3 regions of the Mycobacterium sp. pV006 genome follow, and region 3 is predicted to be linked to each of the others. Evidence: riboswitches for the same ligand, from Rfam matches in the RefSeq annotation. Region 3 holds a riboswitch; each other region holds the start of a gene.
What was found. A riboswitch is a leader RNA that binds a small molecule or an ion and turns the genes downstream of it on or off. The one in region 3 is predicted to bind thiamine pyrophosphate.
Positions count from the first base shown of each region.

Region 1 (6,938 bases), on a different contig from region 3:
GCTGATAGGACCCACCGGTGCGGTAGATGTCGGACACCCGGGCCAGCTCGTCGGAGCAATGCAGCGATTTGGCCACCGGCGCAAGACGTTCCAGAAGGTCGTCGAGATCTTCGGTGACCAACCGCTCGTTGCTGGCGGCGTCGAGGATCACGATCGCGTCGAGGCCGTAGCGCGCTGCGCGCCACTTGTTCTCCTGGACGTGCCAGGGCGGCATCACCGGCAACGTCTCCCCGGCGTCGAGACGCCGGTCCAGATCGACGATCAGGCAGTGCGTCAGCGCGACCAACGCGGAGAGCTCCGCCAGGTTGGACACGCCGTCGAAGATGCGGACCTCGATGGTGCCGAGATGCGGGGACGGCCGGATGTCCCAACGGATCTCGTTCATGTGATCGATGATCCCGGTCTTCTTCTGATCGGCGACGAAGCCCTCGAACTCGCGCCACTCCTGGAAGTGGAACGGCAGGCCGGCGGTCGGCAACTGCTGGAACATCATCGACCGGTTGCTCGCATATCCGGTGTCCTCGCCGTCCCAGTACGGGGAGGACGCCGAGAGCGCCAGCAGGTGCGGGTAGTGGTGCAGCAGCGAGGTGATGATCGGCATGACCCGGTCCGCCGACCGGATCCCGACGTGGACGTGCACGCCCCAGATCAGCATCTGCCGGCCCCACCACTGGGTGCGTTTGATCAGTTCGGCATAGCGCGGCGCGTCGGTCAGCTTCTGCACCGACCAGTGCGCGAACGGATGGGTCCCCGCGCAGAACAGCTCCATCCCGCGGTCGCGCACGATCTTTCGGACCGGACGCAGGGTGTCGGCCAGGTCGTCCATCGCCTGCCCGGCGTTCTCACAGATGCCGGTCACGATCTCGACGGTGTTGCGCAGCAATTCCTTGTGCACCCGCGGGTTCTCGCCGAGTTCGGCGATCACCGAGGCGGCTTCGTTGCTCAGGTCCCTGCTGTCGGCGTCGACGAGGGCGAACTCCCACTCGACCCCGACCGTCGGGCGGGCCGACCCGGAGAAATCGATGCGGGCGTCAGCCGCGGCCGATGACACCGCACGCCACCCGCGCACCGGCGTCACCGGTGTCCAGGGTGGTCTGGTCCGGTGGCGGGTCGCCGTTGATCTGCTGGTAGCGCTCCGGCGGGATGTTGGCGTAGTTGTCCGGCTTCTCGTGGATCATGATGGCCGCGCCGCCGTCGGCGAGCAGGTCCTCCGCGGTGAACGCGTCGGTGGTGGTGACCAGCTTGCCTTCGCCGTCGCTGCGGATCTGCAGCGCGGACAGGTCACCCGCGGCGGGGTGTCCCTCGTTGTCGCGGGAGGTGTGGAGGTGTCCGCCGGCGGAGTTGAAGTTGCCCGGTGCGCCGCCGGTGGGCGACACCGAATCGGTCTCGCACTTGCCGACCGAGTGGATGTGCAGGCCGTGGAATCCCGGGGTCAACCGGCCCTGGCCGGTGGTCTCGACGGTCACCGTGGCGAAGCCGTCGGTGAAAGCGATGTCCGCGGTGGCCACCGTGACGCCGTCGGCGTTGCGGATGTCCGCGCTCAGCGTGTCGCCGGCGGCGGCGGCGGCGCCGTGCCCCGCTCCGTGGCCGCCCGCCTCGGTCGTGGGGGCCGGCGAGCCGGTCCACACCGGGGGTTGGGTGCCGGGTGAATCCGACGGCACTTCCCCGGGGGGAGAGCAGGCGCTCAACACGAGTGCGGGCGCTGCGAACAGGGTGGCGGCAACGGTCCTACGCATGGGGGTCCTACGCATGAGCAAGAGCCTAACCAATCACCGCGACGATCACGCCCGGTGGTTGGTCTACGAGCTCGGGTACCCGCGGAGCCACCGGCGCTTCGAGCAACCGGCCGATGTCCTCGGCAGCCTGCTGCTCCTCCGGCGCCTCCCCGAAGTACACCGTGGTCACCGTGGTCTCGGGCAGGACGAAGTTCCCGGTCTCGGTGACCGTCCAGCCTTCGTCGCGCAGTCGGGTGGCGGTCGCCTCGGCGGCGCCGGCGACCTCGGAGATGTTGAGCACCCGCACATCGGGCCGGGCGGGTTCGGCCGTGGTCGTCGGTGACGTCGTGGCGCTGGTAGTCGCCGTCGCGGCGATCGAGGACTCGTCGTCGGAGTCGCCGCCGAGTGCCTGGATCGCGACGAGCAGGAAAACCACGCCGAGGAACAACAGGACCATCACCATGGCACGCAGGGGCAGCCCTGAGGAATCTCGCTGGTTCATCGGCGCTACTGTATCGACCCGCCGCGGAGGTACAGAAAAAGTCCGGTCGCGATCAGGTCACATCGAAGCCGAGGCGACGCGCGGCCCGCGCCTTCTGGCGACTGGCCCGCAGCCTGCGCAGCCGCTTCACCAGCATCGGATCGGCGGCCAGCGCCTCGGGACGGTCCACCAGCGCGTTGAGTACCTGGTAGTAGCGGGTGGCCGACATCGAGAACAGTTCTTTGATCGCGTCTTCCTTGGAACCCGCGTATTTCCACCATTGCCGTTCGAACGCCAGGATGTCGTGCTCCCGACGGGTCAGGCCGTCGGCGGGTTCGGTGTCGTCCCCGGACTGCTCAGCCCGCGCGATGGCGCCGTCCATATCGCTTCTTGGACCCTTCCGACAAGTGAATGACATTGGTGTGGTTTATCGCGGTCATTCAATCACGGCCGGGTCACGGCCGCGGGACGGATCGCCGCGCGTCGGCACGGAAAATGTCGCCGGAGCCGCCCGATTAAGCTGGCCCACCATGGCCGTACGTCCGATCCGCATCGTGGGCGACCCTGTCCTGCACACCGCCACCGAACCGGTGCCGGTTGCCGAGGACGGGTCGCTGCCCGCCGACCTCGCCGATCTCATCACCGATCTCTACGACACGATGGACGCTGCCCACGGTGTCGGCCTGGCCGCCAACCAGATCGGGGTGGCCAAGCGGGTCTTCGTCTACGACTGCGCCGATGCCCGCGGCAAGACGCTGCGCCGCCGCGGCGTCGTGGTCAATCCGGTGCTGGAGACCTCCGAGATCCCCGAGACCATGCCCGACCCCGAGGACGACGACGAAGGTTGCCTGTCGGTACCCGGCGAGTCGTTCCCCACCGGACGCGCCTCGTGGGCACGGGTGACCGGGTTGGACGCGGACGGCAACCCGATCACGGTCGAGGGCACCGACCTGTTCGCCCGGATGCTGCAGCACGAGACCGGACACCTCGACGGCTTCCTCTATCTGGACCGGCTGATCGGCCGCAACGCGCGCAGCGCCAAGCGCGCGGTGAAGTCGAACGGCTGGGGTGTGCCGGGCCTGTCCTGGATGCCCGGTGAGGATCCCGACCCGTTCGGGCACTGACCGATGCCCGGCATGCCTGACGTCGGCACCCGCGTCAGCCTGCGCTACCGGCTGCCCGCCGGCGAGGTTCCCCCGCTGACCGACGTCGTGGGCCGGCTCCTGCAGACCGCGCCGACGGTGCTGGTGCAGACCAAGAACGACGGCGTCGTGGCCGTCGCCCCGGCCGACGTGGTGGCCGTGCGGGAGCTGCCGGAGATCCCCGTGCGTACCGGTGAGATCCGCAATCTCGAACACGCGGCCGCGCTGGGCTGGCCCGGCACCGAGCACCGGTGGCTCGACGGCTGGTTCGTGCGTCGCGGCGGCACCACCCGGCGGGCCAACTCCGCTGTGCCGCTGCGCTTCACCAGTCACCGGGAGATCGTCGACGTGGCCCGCTGGTACGCCGACCGCGGTGTCCCGGCGTTGATCTCCGCACCCGACCGGTTGTTCCGGGTGCCCGCCGGGGTGCCCACCGACGCCGAGAACCTGGTCATGGCAACGGATCTCGAACGCACCACCCACGACACCGAGCTCGAGGTGCTGCCCCGGCCCTCCGACCGGTGGTTGCACCTCTACCAGCGCGACGTCCCGGTCGACGTGCTGACCGCCGTCGTCGACGGCGAGGTCGGGTTCGGCTGTCTGTCCGGTGCCGCGGTGGGTCGCGTCGCGATCACCGAGGCGCCCGACGGCACCCGGTGGGCCGGTGTCTCGGCGGTACGGGTGGCCGAATCGGCTCGCCGCCGGGGTCTGGCGCGCCGTCTGTGCGCCGGTCTGCTGGACTGGGCCGCCCAGCGCGGGGCGACCCGGGGTTACGTGCAGGTGGTGGTCGAGAACACTGCGGCGCGCAGCCTGTACGAGTCCATGGGCTTCGTCGTGCACCATCGGTCCCGCTACGTCGCCGCCGACGCCCTACTGTGAGAGCCATGCGTCTGGCCACCTGGAACGTCAACTCGATCCGCGCCCGGGTGGACCGGGTCACCGACTGGCTGTCCCGCGCCGACGTCGACGTGCTGGCGATGCAGGAGACGAAGTGCTCCGACGACCAGTTCCCGACCATGCCGTTCGCCGCGCTCGGTTACGAGGTGGTGCACTGCGGGTTCAACCAGTGGAACGGCGTGGCCATCGCGTCGCGGGTCGGCATCGACGACGTCGAGGTCGGGTTCGCCGGCCAACCGACCTGGAGCGACAAACCCGAGATCGAGGGCGCCGCGGAGGCTCGCGCGCTGGGCGCCACGTGTGCCGGGGTGCGGGTGTGGAGCCTGTATGTGCCCAACGGCCGCACGGTGGACTCCCCGCACTACCGGTACAAATTGGAATGGCTTGCCGCACTACGGGACACGGCCGCCGGATGGTTGAAAGACGATCCGTCGTCGCCCATCGCCCTGGTGGGCGACTGGAACATCGCCCCCACCGACGAGGACGTGTGGAGTGTGGAGTTCTACCAGCACAGCACCCACGTCACCGAACCCGAACGCAGCGCATTCGAGGCGATCGTCGCGACCGGCTACACCGACGTCGTCCGCCCCTACACCCCCGGACCGGATGTCTTCACCTACTGGGACTACACGCAGCTGCGGTTCCCGAAGAACCGGGGCATGCGCATCGACTTCATCCTGGGCTCGCCCGCGCTGGCCGAACGCGTCGAGCACGCCGAGATCGTCCGCGACGAGCGCAAGACCGGCAAGAACCGGGTAGGCTCGCCGAGCGACCACGCCCCGGTCCTGGTGACGCTGCGGTAGCGACCGAAATCTCCGGTCCGCGAGCCGAATTCCGCGCTCGCCGAGCGTGCATCGTCGGCGGAAAATCGGCCCGAATCCCGCCCTGAGCGCACGTTCGGCGAAGACAACCGCCGCTTCCCCTTCCCCTCTCCCACTCCCCTGCGCTAGCGTGTCACCCGTCCACCACGCGGGAGCGCGTCGTAACGCGCTGAGAGGACGGGTAGACCCGTCGACCGTACGAACCTGACCGGGTAATGCCGGCGTAGGGAGAGGCCGAAATGTCTGGCGTCCACAGCACACCCACTGTCACCACCGGCCCGATCGCGGGCAGCAGCAAGATCTACCGCGGCGAGGCGCGGGTACCGTTCCGCCGCGTACACCTGAGCACCGGCGAACACCTCGATCTGTACGACACCTCCGGCCCGTACACCGACGACGACGCCGTCATCGACCTCGAGGCCGGTCTGCCGCGCCGGACCGTCGTCACCGACCGCGGCACCCAGCTGCAGCGCGCCCGCGCCGGCGAGATCACCGCGGAGATGGCGTTCATCGCCGAACGTGAAGGCGTGGCAGCCGAACTCGTGCGTGACGAGGTCGCCCGCGGGCGGGCGGTCATCCCCGCCAACCACCGCCACCCCGAGGCCGAACCGATGATCATCGGCAAGGCGTTCGCGGTGAAGATCAATGCCAACATCGGCAATTCGGCGGTGTCGTCGTCGATCGCCGAGGAGGTCGACAAGATGGTGTGGGCCACCCGCTGGGGCGCGGACACCATCATGGACCTGTCCACCGGCCGCGACATCCACACCACCCGCGAATGGATCCTGCGCAACTCCCCGGTACCGGTCGGCACCGTACCGATCTACCAGGCACTGGAGAAGTGCGACGGCGACCCGGTGGCGTTGACGTGGGAACTGTACCGCGACACCGTGATCGAGCAGTGCGAACAGGGCGTCGACTACATGACCGTGCACGCCGGGGTGCTGCTGCGCCACATCCCGCTGACCGTCGACCGGGTCACCGGGATCGTGTCGCGCGGCGGGTCCATCATGGCGGCCTGGTGTCTGGCACATCACCGGGAGTCGTTCCTCTACACCCACTTCGAGGAACTCTGCGAGATCCTCGCCCGCTACGACGTCACGTTCTCCCTCGGCGACGGACTGCGGCCGGGATCGATCGCCGACGCCAACGACGAGGCGCAGTTCGCCGAACTCCGCACCCTCGGCGAACTGACCAAGATCGCGAGATCCCATGGCGTGCAGGTGATGATCGAGGGTCCCGGCCACGTCCCGATGCACAAGATCGTCGAGAACGTCCGGCTCGAGGAGCAGTGGTGCGACGAGGCGCCGTTCTACACGCTGGGCCCGCTGGCCACCGACATCGCCCCGGCCTACGACCACATCACCTCGGCCATCGGTGCCGCGATGATCGCCCAGGCCGGCACCGCGATGCTGTGTTACGTCACACCGAAGGAACACCTGGGCCTGCCCAACCGCAAGGACGTCAAGGACGGTGTGATCGCATACAAGATCGCCGCCCACGCAGCCGATCTCGCGAAGGGGCACCCGCGGGCCCAGCAGCGCGACGACGCACTGTCGCGAGCCCGCTTCGAGTTCCGGTGGGAAGACCAGTTCCACCTGTCGCTGGACCCCGACACCGCCCGCGCTTACCACGACGAGACGCTGCCCGCGGCCCCGGCCAAGACCGCACACTTCTGCTCGATGTGCGGCCCGAAGTTCTGCTCGATGCGGATCAGCCACGAGGTGCGCGACACCTACCAGCAGCAGATCTACGAGCAGGGCATGGCCGACAAGGCGCGAGAGTTCGCCGAAGCCGGCAACCGGGTGTACCTGCCGGTGGTGACACCGTGAACCGCCTGCCGCTGACGCCACCGGGTCAGACCCCGCTGCGGGTGATGACC
Region 1 is NZ_JBGGKT010000005.1:94,619-101,556, forward strand. It holds gene ACAG25_RS09925 (glutamate--cysteine ligase) at 1-1,051, opposite strand, end outside; gene ACAG25_RS09930 (superoxide dismutase family protein) at 1,032-1,736, opposite strand; gene ACAG25_RS09935 (LytR C-terminal domain-containing protein) at 1,762-2,217, opposite strand; gene ACAG25_RS09940 (DUF3263 domain-containing protein) at 2,270-2,578, opposite strand; gene ACAG25_RS09945 (peptide deformylase) at 2,727-3,320, shown strand; gene ACAG25_RS09950 (GNAT family N-acetyltransferase) at 3,324-4,217, shown strand; gene ACAG25_RS09955 (exodeoxyribonuclease III) at 4,223-5,038, shown strand; TPP riboswitch at 5,195-5,303, shown strand; gene thiC (phosphomethylpyrimidine synthase ThiC) at 5,296-6,888, shown strand; gene thiD (bifunctional hydroxymethylpyrimidine kinase/phosphomethylpyrimidine kinase) at 6,933-6,938, shown strand, end outside.
Region 1: it holds a riboswitch for thiamine pyrophosphate, as region 3 does, so the genes downstream of both, thiC (phosphomethylpyrimidine synthase ThiC) here and ACAG25_RS12920 (ECF transporter S component) in region 3, are expected to answer to the same signal.

Region 2 (6,938 bases), on a different contig from region 3:
GCCGGGATGCGCGCCGACGCCGTCGTCTCGGCGTCCACCCGCGCCGAGGTCTCCTCGTAGAGCAACTGCGCGTCGGGCAGGATCTCCTGCTGCATCATCGACGACGCCTCCGACAGGTACGACGAGCCGACCGGGTTGCCCGCGCGATTGTTGGTCCGGGCGGTCTCCACCAAGCCGGTGTAAACAGCCAGGCGCGCGTTGATCCGGCCCAGCAACTGCACCAGATCCTCGTCGGTCAGACCGCTCGACGAGCGGGTGACCGCGACCGCGGCGTCGGTGATGGCCTGCTCGTAGCGTTGCCGGACCGCGCGCGGCTCGGTGCCGGCGATGAACGCGGTGGCCGCGGCGGCGTCGGCGACCGACAGCGTGGTGTAGAGCTGCCCGGCGGCGAACGCCAACGGCTCGGTGTGGTTGAGCACCGTGGTCAACGCTTGCTGGCGGTCGTTGATCGTGGTCGACGTCGCGAACGCACTCGCGATGACGAGGACGACCAGCACCAGCCCGATGGACAGGATCCGGCCGGGCGTGGTCCACAGGAACCACCAGCGTGGATGGGCTCGGCCCGTCGGCGACCGCGACGCCAGAGGTTCGGTCGAGGGATGCGCCAACTCCACAGTCACGTCTGGGCGGACCTCACCTTGGTCTCGATCTCGGTTCCGACTCGGCCAACTCTATGAAAGAAGTCTAAGAGCTGACCGTGCGGTGTGTGGGAATTCAGTTCCCTATCCTGAACGCGTGCGCGGGGACGGTGACGGATGGGTGGTCTCTTCCAACGGTGCTGCCTACTGGGGCAGGCACGGCGCGGCGGGACTGCTGTTACGGGCCCCGCGACCGGACGGCACCGCAGCAGTGCTGCTGCAGCACCGCGCGCCGTGGAGCCATCAGGGCGGCACGTGGGGACTGCCCGGCGGCGCGCGTGACAGCCACGAGACCGCCGAGGAGGCGGCCATCCGCGAGGCGATCGAGGAAGCCGGCCTGCCGCCGGACCGTCTGACGGTGCGGACCACGGTGGTGACCGCCGAAGTCACCGGGTGGTCCTACACCACGGTCATCGCCGACGCCGACGAACTGCTCGACACCGTGCCCAACCGGGAGAGCGCCGAGCTGCGCTGGGTGGCCGAGGACGACGTCGCCGACCTGCCGCTGCACCCGGGTTTCGCGGCCAGTTGGGCGCGCCTGCGCGAGGTCGTCGCGTCGATCCCGCTGCCGATCGAGCGCCGCTCCTAGAGCGCGGCCCGCAGATCTGCCGCCGCCGCCCGGGGATCCTCGGCGCCGGTGATGGCGCGCACCACCACGACACGCTGCGCGCCGGCGGCCACCACCTCGGGCAAGGTCTGGGCGTCGATGCCGCCGATCGCGAACCACGGCTTGGCGGTGTCGCGCGCCGCCGCGGCGCGCACCAGGTCCAGGCCCGGCGCCGGCCGGCCCGGCTTGGTCGGCGTCGGCCAGCACGGGCCCACGCAGAAGTAGTCGACATCCTCGGCGATCGCGCGTTCGACCTGGTCGATGTCATGGGTCGACCGGCCGATCACCGTCGATCCGACGATTTCGCGGGCCACTGACAGCGGCAGGTCGTCCTGGCCCAGGTGCAGCACGTCGGCGCCGGCCGCCCGCGCGATGTCGGCGCGGTCGTTGGCGGCCAGCAGCGCCCCGTGGCGGCGCGCCGCGTCGGCGAGCACCTCGAGCGCCTCGAGTTCCTCCCGCGCCTCCAGTGGCCCGAACTTCTGCTCACCGGAGGAGTTCTTGTCGCGCAACTGGATGATGTCGACGCCGCCGGCCAGCGCCGCCTCCGCGAAATCGGCGAGGTCGCCCCGTTCGCGGCGGGCGTCGGTGCACAGGTACAGGCGGCAGGACTGGAGGCGGGACGCGGCGGCAGGCACAGCCCGAACGTTAGCCCGGCCCAGGCACGGTCAGTAGGCTGGTACCCGAACGACACCACCCACACGGGAGTCCCGGGTCCGGGGACTGAGAGTGAGCGCGCCGGCTCTGACCGTCACACCTGATCCGGGTCATGCCGGCGAAGGGAGGACCCCATGACCACCGCAGGTCCCGACTCGGCACGCGGGTCGCTGGCCGTCATCGGCGGCGGCGTCATCGGCCTGGCAGTCGCGCGCCGCGCCGCGCAGGACGGCTGGTCGGTCCGGGTGCACCGCGGCGACGGGCCGGCGGCGTCCTGGGTGGCCGGCGGGATGCTGGCCCCGCACAGCGAGGGCTGGCCCGGCGAGGAGCGTCTGCTGATGCTGGGCCTGGCGTCACTCCAGCTGTGGCGCAACGGATTTCTCGACGGCATGCCGGATGCGGTGGTCACCGCCCGCAGCTCACTGGTGGTCGCCGTCGACCGCGCGGACGCCCAGGACCTCCGGACGGTCGGGGAGTGGCTGTCCGCGCAGGGGCATCCGGTCTCGCTGACGACAGCCGCGCGTGACGTGGAACCGCTTCTGGCTCAGGGCATCCGGCACGGTTTCATCGCCGACACCGAACTCGCCGTCGACAACCGTGCCGTGGTGGCCGCGCTGGCCGCGCACTGCGAGCGGCTCGGCGTGACGTGGGTTGCGGCGGTGGAATCCCTCGACGACGCCGCCGACGCGGATGCGGTGGTGATCGCCAACGGCATCGACGCCCCGGCGCTGTGGCCGGGACTGGCGGTGCGTCCCGTCAAGGGCGAGGTCCTGCGGCTGCGGTGGCGACGTGGCTGTATGCCGGTGCCGCAGCGCGTGATTCGCGCCCGCGTCCACGGCCGGCAGGTGTACCTGGTGCCGCGCGCCGACGGCGTGGTGGTCGGTGCGACCCAGTACGAACACGGCCGCGATACCGCCCCGGCGGTGACCGGGGTGCGGGAACTGCTCGACGACGCGTGCGCGGTCATGCCCGCGCTGGGCGAATACGAACTCGCCGAGTGCGCCGCGGGTTTACGTCCGATGACACCGGACAACATGCCGCTGGTCGGGCGGCTCGACGACCGCACGCTGGTCGCGACGGGCCACGGCCGGTCCGGATTCCTGTTGGCGCCGTGGACCGCAGAGACGATCGCGGCGCACCTGCGTGGTGAAGAACTGGTCGACGACCAGTGGAGAACGAAAGTAGGAGTGACCTCGTGAAAGTCACAGTCAACGACGAAGCCGTCGACGTCGCCGAGAGCATCACCGTCGCGGCGCTGCTGGACCACCTCGGTTACCCGGAGAAGGGGATCGCGGTGGCGGTCGACTGGTCGGTGCTGCCGCGCTCGGAATGGGACACCGCCCTGGTCGACGGCGCGAAGGTGGAAGTGGTGGCGGCGGTGCAGGGTGGCTGAGTCCACCACGAAGGCCACCGCGAAACTCAGCATCGCCGGACGCGAGTTCGGGTCGCGGCTGATCCTCGGCACCGGCGGGGCCGCCAACCTCGCCGTCCTCGAAGAGGCGCTCGTCGCATCGGAGACCGAGCTGACCACCGTCGCGATGCGCCGCGTCGACGCCGACGGCGGCACCGGTGTCCTCGATCTGCTCACCAGGCTCGGCATCACCCCGCTGCCCAACACGGCCGGATGCCGCGGGGCGGCCGAAGCCGTGATGACCGCCCGCCTGGCCCGCGAAGCGCTGGGCACCGACTGGGTCAAGCTCGAGGTGATCGCCGACGAACGCACCCTGTTGCCCGACGCCGTCGAGCTGGTCCGCGCCGCCGAACAACTCGTCGACGACGGCTTCGTCGTGCTGCCTTACACCAACGACGACCCGGTACTGGCGCGGCGCCTCGAAGACACCGGGTGCGCCGCGGTGATGCCGCTGGGCTCGCCGATCGGCACCGGTCTGGGGATCTCCAACCCGCACAACATCGAGATGATCGTCGAGGCCGCCTCCGTGCCGGTCATCCTCGATGCCGGCATCGGCACCGCCAGCGACGCCGCCCTGGCGATGGAACTCGGCTGCGACGCCGTGCTTCTGGCCAGCGCGGTGACCCGCGCGGCCGACCCGCCGGCGATGGCCGCCGCCATGGCGGCCGCGGTGCGGGCCGGGCACCTGGCCCGGCAAGCGGGACGGATTCCCAAGCGGTTCTGGGCGCACGCCTCGAGCCCGGCGCTGTAGCGATGGATCATTATGTGGCGCTGGGCAGTTCGATGGCCGCCGGGCCCGGCATCCGGCCCCGCGCGCCGGGGTCGCCCCGCCGGGCGGGCCGGTCGGCGCGCAACTATCCGCACCTGGTCGCCGAGCGGCTCGGGCTGCATCTGGTCGACGTGACGTATTCCGGTGCCACCACCGCGCACGTGCTGACCGAACGCCAGAACGGCGCACCCCCGCAGGCCGACGCGCTCGACGGGTCGGAGACGCTGGTGACGGTCACGATCGGCGGCAACGACATCGGGTACGTGCCGATGCTGTTCGCGGCCGGGCTGCCCCGGTGGGTGCAGTCCATTCCGCTGGTGGGCGCCAAAATCCGCGATCTGCTCGACCCGCAGGTGCGTCAGCGCGCGATCGACGAGCTGGGGGAGTCGTTGATCGAGGTGGGGCAGACGCTGCGGGCGCGCGCACCGAAGGCGACCGTGCTGTTCGTCGACTACCTGACCTTCCTTCCCGACGAGCCGCCGCTCCGGGAGGCCGACGCTGCGCTGGCCCGTCACCTCGCCGAGCGTCTCGAACACCTGACCGCCGACGCCGCGTCCGCGACCGGCTGCGGGCTGGTGCGCGCCGGAGCCGCCAGCCGGGATCACCATGCGTGGTCGACCCGGCCGTGGACCACCCCGTTCGGCTGGCCGCTGCCCGGCCGGCCGGCGCCGCTGCACCCCAACGCCGCCGGTATGCGCGCGGTGGCCGACCTGGTGGTCTCGGCGGTCCGCGGATGATCGAGCTGCAGGAACTGACCAAGAACTACGGCCGCACCCGCGCCGTCGACGGACTGACCTGCACGGTCGAGCCCGGCGTGGTGACCGGCTTCCTCGGCCCCAACGGCGCCGGGAAGACCACCACGATGCGGATGATCCTCGGACTGGACCGACCCACCTCGGGTGCGGCCGTCATCGACGGACGGCGCTACCGCGACCTGACCGACCCGCTGCGCACCGTCGGCGCGCTGCTCGACGCGCGCCAGGTCCATCCGACCCGGTCGGTGCGCAACCACCTGCGCTGGGTCGCCGCCGCCAACGGGATCCCGCGGCGCCGCGTCGACGAGGTCCTCGAGATGGTCGGGCTCGGCGCCGTCGCCGGCGCGCGGGCCCGCACCCTGTCGCTGGGCATGGGCCAGCGGCTGGGTATCGCGGCCGCGCTGCTCGGCGATCCGTCGGTGCTGCTGTTCGACGAACCGGTCAACGGCCTCGACCCGGAGGGCATCCACTGGGTGCGCACCCTGATGCGCAGGCTCGCCGGCGAGGGCCGCACGGTGTTCGTGTCCAGCCATCTGCTCTCCGAGATGGCCGAGACCGCCGATCGGCTGATCGTGATCGGCCAGGGCCGCCTGATCGCGTCCACCACCGTCGCCGAGTTCCTCGACCGCTCCGGTGCGGCCGGCGTGCGGGTCCGCAGCCCCCAGCTGGCCGCACTGCGCTCGTTGCTCACCGCCGCCGGGCTGGCGGTGCGCGACGAACCCGACGCGTTGACCGTCGCCGACACCACCACCGACGCGGTGGGTGAGCTGGCCGGCCGACACAACGTCACCTTGTACGAGCTCACCGCGCTGCGGACGTCGCTGGAGCAGGCGTACCTGTCGTCCACCGAGGCGGTCACGCAGTATCGGGGCCGACGCGGATGACGCTCGTGCGCGCGCTCGACGCCGAGCGCATCAAGCTGCTCACCGTGCGCTCGACGTGGTGGTCCGCGGCCGTCGCGGCGGTGCTGAGCCTGGGGATCGCGGCGCTGCAGGCCTCGGTCGCCTACGACTACGAACGGCTGGACACCGCCACCGCGGCCATGGGCGTGGTGGTGTTCGGGGTGCCCGTGCTGATGGTGCTCTCGGCGATGACCCTGACCGGCGAATACCGGACCGACATGATCGCCACCACGTTCGCCGCGATGCCGCGCCGGACGGTGGTGATGGCCGCCAAAGCCGTTGTCGCCGCAGGGTTCTCCGTCCTGGTCGCCGTGGTCATGGTGTTGGGGGCCACGGTGGTGGCCAAGACGGTCGCCCCGCCGCAGGTGGGTCGCGACATCACCGACGACCTCTGGTCCACCGCGCTCGGGGTGGGGCTGTATGCCGGACTGGCCGCGGTGCTCGGCATCGGTGTCGCCGGGCTGGTACGGCACACCGCCGGAGCCGTCGCGGCGCTGCTGCTCTGGCCGCTGCTGATCGAGCCGTTGCTGGGGAACCTGCCCGGCCGCGGCCCGCAGATCGGCCCGTACCTGCCGTTCGCCAACATGTACCGCTACCTCGACATCTCGTGGCTGTTCCCGACCTACGTCATCCCGTGGGGCCCAGCCGGATCGCTGCTGTACTTCACGGCGGTGGTGGCGGTGGTGTTCGCCGCCGCGGTCGTCGTGGTGTCCCGGCGCGACGCCTGACGTGTCCGGTGACAGGTGAGAAGGACCACTACACTGCCGGTGGCCGAGCCCGCCGCGACGAAAGGCTGACGACGACGTGACCACGCCCCAGAGGTTGTCGCTGACGCTGCCCCATCTCGAGGTCGCCGCCCTGGCGTGGGGACCCGAGGACGGGCGGCTGGCGCTGTGTCTGCACGGCTTCCCGGACAGCGCGTGGGGCTGGGGCCGTCTGGCTCCGCTGCTCGCCGAGCAGGGACTGCGCGTGGTGGCGCCGTTCATGCGCGGCTACGCGCCCACCGGTCCGGCCGCCGACGGCGACTATCACATCGGTGCATTGATGTACGACGCCCTGGCGGTGTACCGCCACCTCGGCGCCCCCGACGACGCGATCCTCATCGGTCACGACTGGGGCGCGTTCGCCAGTAACGGCATCGCCGCCCATCCCGAATCGCCGTTCGCCAAACACGTCTCGCTGGCGGTCCCCCCGGTGGCCGC
Region 2 is NZ_JBGGKT010000005.1:109,302-116,239, reverse strand. It holds gene glnX (protein kinase G-activating protein GlnX) at 1-620, opposite strand, end outside; gene ACAG25_RS10040 (NUDIX domain-containing protein) at 736-1,227, shown strand; gene thiE (thiamine phosphate synthase) at 1,224-1,880, opposite strand; TPP riboswitch at 1,944-2,043, shown strand; gene thiO (glycine oxidase ThiO) at 2,034-3,098, shown strand; gene thiS (sulfur carrier protein ThiS) at 3,095-3,292, shown strand; gene ACAG25_RS10020 (thiazole synthase) at 3,285-4,061, shown strand; gene ACAG25_RS10015 (SGNH/GDSL hydrolase family protein) at 4,064-4,816, shown strand; gene ACAG25_RS10010 (ABC transporter ATP-binding protein) at 4,813-5,718, shown strand; gene ACAG25_RS10005 (ABC transporter permease) at 5,715-6,464, shown strand; gene ACAG25_RS10000 (alpha/beta fold hydrolase) at 6,541-6,938, shown strand, end outside.
Region 2: it holds a riboswitch for thiamine pyrophosphate, as region 3 does, so the genes downstream of both, thiO (glycine oxidase ThiO) here and ACAG25_RS12920 (ECF transporter S component) in region 3, are expected to answer to the same signal.

Region 3 (6,938 bases):
CGCGATCATCGACCCGAAGTACTCGGCCAGCTCGGGTGTCTGGTCCCCGATGGTGATACCCAGGGCCGAGCTGAACAGTTCGGGATGGCGGCTCGCGTAGTGGATGTCGTCGTATCGGGTCAGCACCCAGTGCCCGGCGACCTCGGCGTCCGGGTCACCGACGAACGCCTCATGGAACGAGATCGGGGCTTCGCGGCGCAGGGTGGCGAATGCGCCGTCACGCACGTCGTCGTCGAGTCCCCAGAAGTCCCACGAGCTCAGGTCCACGTCGCCTAGCGCGACCTCCGGCGGTGCGGCGCCGTTGGTCCGCGGGACGATTCCGGTGTCGGAGGTCATGCGGACCCAGCGTAGCTTCAGGGCCGGGACTCGTGCCCTTTTCTGCCCTCGGTGCGGCGGTCCTCTTTCATCCGCGACTCGTGCAGGTGCCGGGCGCCGCCGACCAGTTCTTCGCGCACCCGTCGTTCGTGGTCGCGGAACACCTCCCAGTAGGTGTCCTCGAACTCCTCGACGATCTGGAACGTCCAGCGCCCTTCGAGCACGTTGCGGCCGACGAGCTCGGATTCCAGTCGTTCGGCCACCGCCTCGTTGCCGGTGTCGCGCAGCATCTCGGCCGCCTCACCGGCCAGCAGGTCGGCCCGGCCCATCAATTGGTGGAAGGAGTACAGGTGTCCCCGCGCACGCTCGAGGTACTCGAGCCCCTCGGTCAGCTTGCCGACGGCATCGACGACGTCATCGCTTGGCTCAGTCACCGAGGTCAGATACCCGGCCACCACGGCGGGCAATCACGGGGTCATTTTTCGACGACGGCCTTGATGCGCTCGAGGGTCTTGCGCATGTCGCGCAGGTTGCGCCGACGGCGGAGCTGCCCGCCGAGCACGGCGTAGACCGACATCAACGGGCTGGGGTTGAGGTGGAAGGACTCCGTAACCTCGGTGTGGCCGAGGTCCTGCGCGGACGGGTCGAGCCGGTAGTGCCAGTTGTTGACCGCCCGGTCACCGACGAGCACCTCGAAACCGAACTCGCGGCCCGGTTCGCAGGCGGTCACCCGGCAGACGGCCCAGTACACGGGCCCGATCTCGTTGCGGCGGACGTGTCCGCGGAAACGGGCACCCAGCGCCGGCCCGGTGGCGCCGTCGAGCCACTCCGCCTCGAAGGTCTCCGGGGAGAACCGACCGATGTTCTCGACGTTGGCGATCAGGTCCCAGATGCGGTCGGCCGGGGCGGCCATCGTGACCGTCACCGAACCGCGCAGCGGACTGGTCAACGATCGAATTCCGAGTCGTCGTCGGTCGGGACGACGATCGACTGGTCGATCAGATCGGCTTCGCTGGCCTGCCAGTCGCGGCGACCGGCCACCCGCTGCGCCTCGGACCAGACCGTGGTGTCCTCGGTATCGTCGACCGGGAGATTCTGATCGACGACGTCGGCCTCCGGGGCGTCGTCGAACGAGCTGGGATCCGGAGTTGTCATCGTTCCCTCTCTTTCGCTGACGTGCGCGGACTCCGTCCACGATAGGCCTGCTCGACGGTACCCGCCCGATCCGGTCGCCTGCGATGGACGCCGTACCATCTCCGGTATTGTGCGTAACTGCGCAACGACAACACGGGTCCTCTAAACCGGCGGGGCCGCCAATCTTTAAGCATCTCGATTGGAAAGGCTTGCGACTTGCCAGAAGCCAAAGACGGGGCACGCGACCTGACCCCGCATTTCGAAGACGTCCAGTCGCACTACGACCTCTCCGACGAGTTCTACCGGCTGTTCCTCGATCGCACGCAGACCTACAGCTGCGCCTACTTCGAGCGCGACGACATGACCCTCGAAGAAGCCCAGATCGCGAAGATCGACCTGTCGCTGGGCAAACTCGGTCTGCAGCCGGGGATGACGTTGCTCGACGTGGGATGCGGCTGGGGCGGAACCCTGCTGCGCGCCATCGACGAGTACGACGTGAACGTGGTGGGGTTGACGCTGAGCCGCAACCAGCAGGCACACGTGCAGCGCCGCCTCGACGAGCACCCGAGCCAGCGCTCCAAGCGCGTCCTGCTGCAGGGCTGGGAACAGTTCCGCGAGCCCGTGGACCGCATCGTCTCGATCGGCGCGTTCGAGCACTTCGGCCGCGACCGCTACGACGACTTCTTCTCGATGGCCTACCAGGCGCTGCCCGATGACGGCGTGATGATGCTGCACACCATCGTCAAACCCGACGACGACGAGTTCAAGGCGCGCGACCTGCCGCTGACGATGACCAAGATCCGCTTCTTCAAATTCATCATGGACGAGATCTTCCCGGGCGGGGATCTGCCCCAGCCGAACACGGTGCGCAGCCACGCCACCAAGGCCGGCTTCACCGTCGCCCGGGTGCAGCCGCTGCGCCTGCACTACGCGCGCACCCTCGAACTGTGGTCGGCGGCGCTGGAGGCCAACAAGGACGAGGCCATCCGGGTGCAGTCGCAAGAGGTCTACGACCGCTACATGAAGTACCTGACCGGCTGCGCGGACCTCTTCCGCGAGGGCTACACCGACGTCTGCCAGTTCACGCTGACCAAGGCGTAGTCAGCGCCGCGGGCCCGGCGGTAGGACGGTACCGTTGGAGCCGACAACCCACACGGGAGCGCACACCCATGCGCTGAGAGGACGGCTCAGGGCCGTCGACCGTATGAACCTGACCGGGTAATGCCGGCGTAGGGAGTGAAGCGATGGCCGACGTCCGTTCCGAGAATCCGATGAGCAGGCCGTCGTACCGCTGGCGCGTGGTCGACATCGTGGTGGCCAGCGTCCTTGCCGTCGCGTCCGGTCTGGTGTTCGTGATGTGGAACGTCGCGTCGAACCCCATCGGCGCCCCGCTGGGCGCGCTGCTGCCCGGCCTGCAGGCGCTGTTGGGCGGCGGCTGGTTGTTCGCCGGGGTGCTGACCGCGCTGGTGATCCGCAAGCCCGGCGCGGCGCTGTACGGCGAGCTCGTCGCCGCGACGGTGTCCGCGCTGGTCGGCAACCAGTGGGGGGTGCTCACCCTGGAATCCGGTCTGGTGCAGGGGCTGGCCGCCGAGCTGGTGTTCGCGGCGTTCCTGTACCGCCGATGGACGCTGCCGGTCGCGGTCCTCGCCGGCGCGGTGGCCGGTCTGGCACTCGCGGTCAACGATCTCCTGCTGTGGTATCCCGGCGCGGCCGCGGCGTTCGCCACGATCTACACCGTGTCGGCGATCGTCTCCGGCGCCCTGCTGGCCGGCGCCCTGTCGTGGTACGTGGTGCGCGCGCTGGCCGAGACGGGCGCGCTGTCGCGCTTCGCCTCCGGGCGCACCGCAGCTCGCGGCGGCGCGGTGCGATGACCGGCGGGGTCGCCGTGCGCGCCCAGGGCTGGCACTGGCGGCACGCGGGTCGCTCCGCCGCGGCGATCCGGGGTCTGGATCTGGCGATCGAACCGGGGGAGCGGGTCCTACTGCTCGGCCCCTCGGGTTCGGGCAAATCGACTCTGCTGCAAGGACTTGCGGGGCTGCTCGGCGGCAGCGAGGACGGTGACGAGTCAGGGCGGTTGCTGGTCGACGGCGCGGCACCGCAGGACCGCCGGCACCGCATCGGCATGGTCCTGCAGAACCCGGATTCGCAGGTGATCCTGTCCCGGGTCGGCGACGACGTGGCGTTCGGGATGGAGAACTTCCGCACCGAACGCGACGCGATCTGGCCCCGCGTGCGCCGGGCGCTGGCGGCGGTCGGTCTCGACGTGCCGTTGCGCCGGGACACGTCCCGGCTCTCCGGCGGCCAGCAGCAGCGCCTCGCGCTGGCAGGGGTGCTGGCCATGGACCCCGGCCTGATCCTGCTCGACGAGCCGACGGCCAATCTCGATCCCGCCGGCGTGGTGGAGGTCCGCGACGCGGTGGCCGCGGCCGCCGCGCACACCGGGGCCACCCTCGTGGTCGTCGAACACCGCACGCAGGTGTGGCTTCCCGTCGTCGACCGGGTGGTCGTGCTCGGCGCCACCGGCGAGGTGATCGCCGACGGGCCACCCGAGCCCACACTGAGGCAACAGCACGACTCACTGACGCGCGCCGGCGTCTGGCTGCCCGACGTGCCGCTGCCGTCGGTGACCCGCGACCGCCGGCCCGCAGACCCGGTACTCGACGCCGTCGCCCTGACCGCTGCCCATCCCGGCGGGCCCGGCACGCAGCCGCTGGACTTCACGCTGCGCCGCAGGTCGGTCACCGTCGTCACCGGCCCCAACGGTGCGGGAAAGTCCGCACTCGCCCTTTCGGTGGGCGGGCTGCTGCCCCCGCGCGGCGGAACGCTCGAGGCGCACCCCGGATTCGCGCCGGCGCCCGGCCGGCGTCGGCCGGTGGACTGGAAGTCGCGGGACCTGTTGACCCGCATCGGCAGTGTGTTCCAGAACCCCGAACACCAGTTCCTCACCGCGAGTGTGCGTGCCGAACTGGCGCTGGGTCCGCGGGCGCTCGGCCACCGTCGGGATCGGATCGACCGGACCTGTGACGCGCTGCTGGACCGGCTGCGACTGAGCACACTCGCCGACGCCAACCCGTACACATTGTCCGGCGGCGAACAGCGACGGCTGTCGGTGGCCACGGTGCTGGCCACCGCACCGGCGGTGATCGTCCTGGACGAACCGACGTTCGGGCAGGACCGCACGACGTGGGAGGAACTGATCTGCCTGCTCGCCGAGATCGCCGACGACGGAACCGCGGTGGTGGCGATCACCCATGACACCGACTTCACCGACCTGCTCGCCGACCAACGCGTCGAGTTGTCCTCGCCCGCTGTGGCCGAGAGGGCCGACCGGTGAGCCGGATCAATCCGGTCGCACGGCTGGCCGCGGCACTGGTCATCGCCGTGGGACTGGTGCTCAGCCTGGACTGGGTGTCGGCAACCACCGCGCTGGCGTTGGAGTTGATCCTGTTCCTGGCGTTGCGGATCCCGTTGCGCCCCTTGTTGATCCGCGGGTCGATGCTGGTGGTCTTCGCCGGGCTGACCGCGCTGACCATCCTGCTCTACGGCGAGCCGAGCGGTGTCGTGCACTGGCAGTTCCTGCTGATCACCGTCAGCGACGGCTCGGTCGAACTGGCGGTGGCCACGTTCCTGCGCGTGCTGGCCATCGCGCTGCCGTCGGTGGTGCTGTTCATCGACACCGACCCGACCGAACTCGCCGACGGCCTGGGGCAGGTGTTGCGGCTGCCCGCGCGCTTCGTGCTCGGCGCGTTGGCGGGGCTGCGCCTGGTCGGGCTGCTGCGGCAGGACTGGCGGTATCTCGGCTACGCCCGCCGCGCGCGGGGCGTCGCCGACCAGGACCGGCTGCGGCGCACCGCCGGCCAGGCATTCGCGCTGCTGGTCTTCGCCGTCCGGCGCGGATCCATGCTGGCCACGGCGATGGAGGCCCGGGGGTTCGGCGCGTACCCGACCCGCACCTGGGCCCGCCCGTCGCGGTTCGCGGGCGCCGAGATCGCGGTGATCGCCGCAGGTTCGGTGATCGCCGTGACCGCGATCGCCGTGTCGGTACACACCGGACACTGGAATTTCATTGGTTCCTGACGACCTCGCGCGCCGACTCGACGGCACGGAGGCACGCACCGTGCTGATCGGCGGCCGCTCCGGGTCCGGCAAGTCCACCCTGGCGACGATGCTCACCGCCCGGTGGGTGGACAGCGTCGTGGTCACCCTCGACGACATCTACCCCGGCTGGGACGGCCTGGCCTGGGCCGTCGAGCACGTGCACGACGAATTACTGACGCCCCGCGCCCACGGCAGGACGGGCCGGTGGCGGCGCTGGGACTGGGTCCTCGAGGCACCGGCCGAATGGCACGCCGTGGCCCCGCAGCAGCGGCTGATCGTCGAAGGATCCGGAGCCCTGACCGCCGCCAACCGGTCGCTGGCCGACCTGGGCATCTGGATCGAGGCCGACGACACCGAGCGCAAGCGCCGCGCGTTGCTGCGCGACGGCGACACCTACCGCCCGCACTGGGAACGCTGGGCTCGGCAGGAAGACGCGTTCCTCGCGGCCCACCATCCGCGTGCGGTCGCCGACCTCATCGTGTTCAACGGCACCGATGGGTGGCGCTGGTCGACCTGACGGGCAGACTCGGGGCATGCAGCTTGTCACGATCGACGACGTCCGGGCCGCGGCCGAGCGCATCCGCCCCCACGTGGTGCGCACCCCGCTGCTGCCGGCGCTGTGGGGCGACGCGGATCGCAGCCTGTGGATCAAACCGGAGAGCCTGCAGGCCATCGGGGCGTTCAAGGTGCGCGGCGCGTTCAACGCCCTCTCCGTCCTGCGCGCCGCCGACCCCGACGTCTCCGACGTGGTGGCGTACTCCAGCGGCAACCACGCCCAGGCCGTGGCCTACGCCGCACGGACCTTCGGCCTGCGCGGCCACATCGTGATGCCGGAGGAGACACCGTCGATCAAGGTGGACGCCACGCGCAGACACGGGGCCCGGGTGGTGCTCTGCAGCGCCGGAGCGCGCGAACAGGTGGCCGACGAGGTCGCCCGGGACACCGGCGCGGTCATGATCCCGCCGTTCGACCATCCGGATGTCATCGCCGGGCAGGGCACCGTGGGCCTGGAGATCGGTGAGGATCTGCCTGAGGTGCGTACCGTCCTGGTGCCGGTCAGCGGCGGGGGCCTGTGTTCGGGGGTCGGGGTCGCGATCCGCGCGCTGTGCCCGCAGGCTCGCGTCGTCGGCGTGGAACCCGAACTGGCCGCCGACACCGCCGAGGCGCTGCGCGTCGGTCACCGGGTCGACTGGCCCATCACCGACCGCAACCGCACCATCGCCGACGGGTTGCGTTCCCAGCCGTCGGACCTGACGTTCGCGCACCTACAGACCGTGGTCGACGAGATGATCACCGTCTCCGAGGACGAGATCCGGTCGGCGGTGGCCGACTTCGCGCTGCGCGGCCGGTTGGTCAGTGAGCCCAGCGGCGCTGTCGCGTTGGCGGCCTAT
Region 3 is NZ_JBGGKT010000007.1:74,265-81,202, reverse strand. It holds gene ACAG25_RS12945 (cytochrome P450) at 1-336, opposite strand, end outside; gene ACAG25_RS12940 (hypothetical protein) at 354-749, opposite strand; gene ACAG25_RS12935 (SRPBCC family protein) at 791-1,252, opposite strand; gene ACAG25_RS12930 (hypothetical protein) at 1,261-1,470, opposite strand; gene ACAG25_RS12925 (cyclopropane mycolic acid synthase family methyltransferase) at 1,666-2,550, shown strand; TPP riboswitch at 2,593-2,702, shown strand; gene ACAG25_RS12920 (ECF transporter S component) at 2,694-3,320, shown strand; gene ACAG25_RS12915 (ABC transporter ATP-binding protein) at 3,317-4,783, shown strand; gene ACAG25_RS12910 (energy-coupling factor transporter transmembrane protein EcfT) at 4,780-5,526, shown strand; gene ACAG25_RS12905 (hypothetical protein) at 5,516-6,064, shown strand; gene ACAG25_RS12900 (threonine/serine dehydratase) at 6,081-6,938, shown strand, end outside.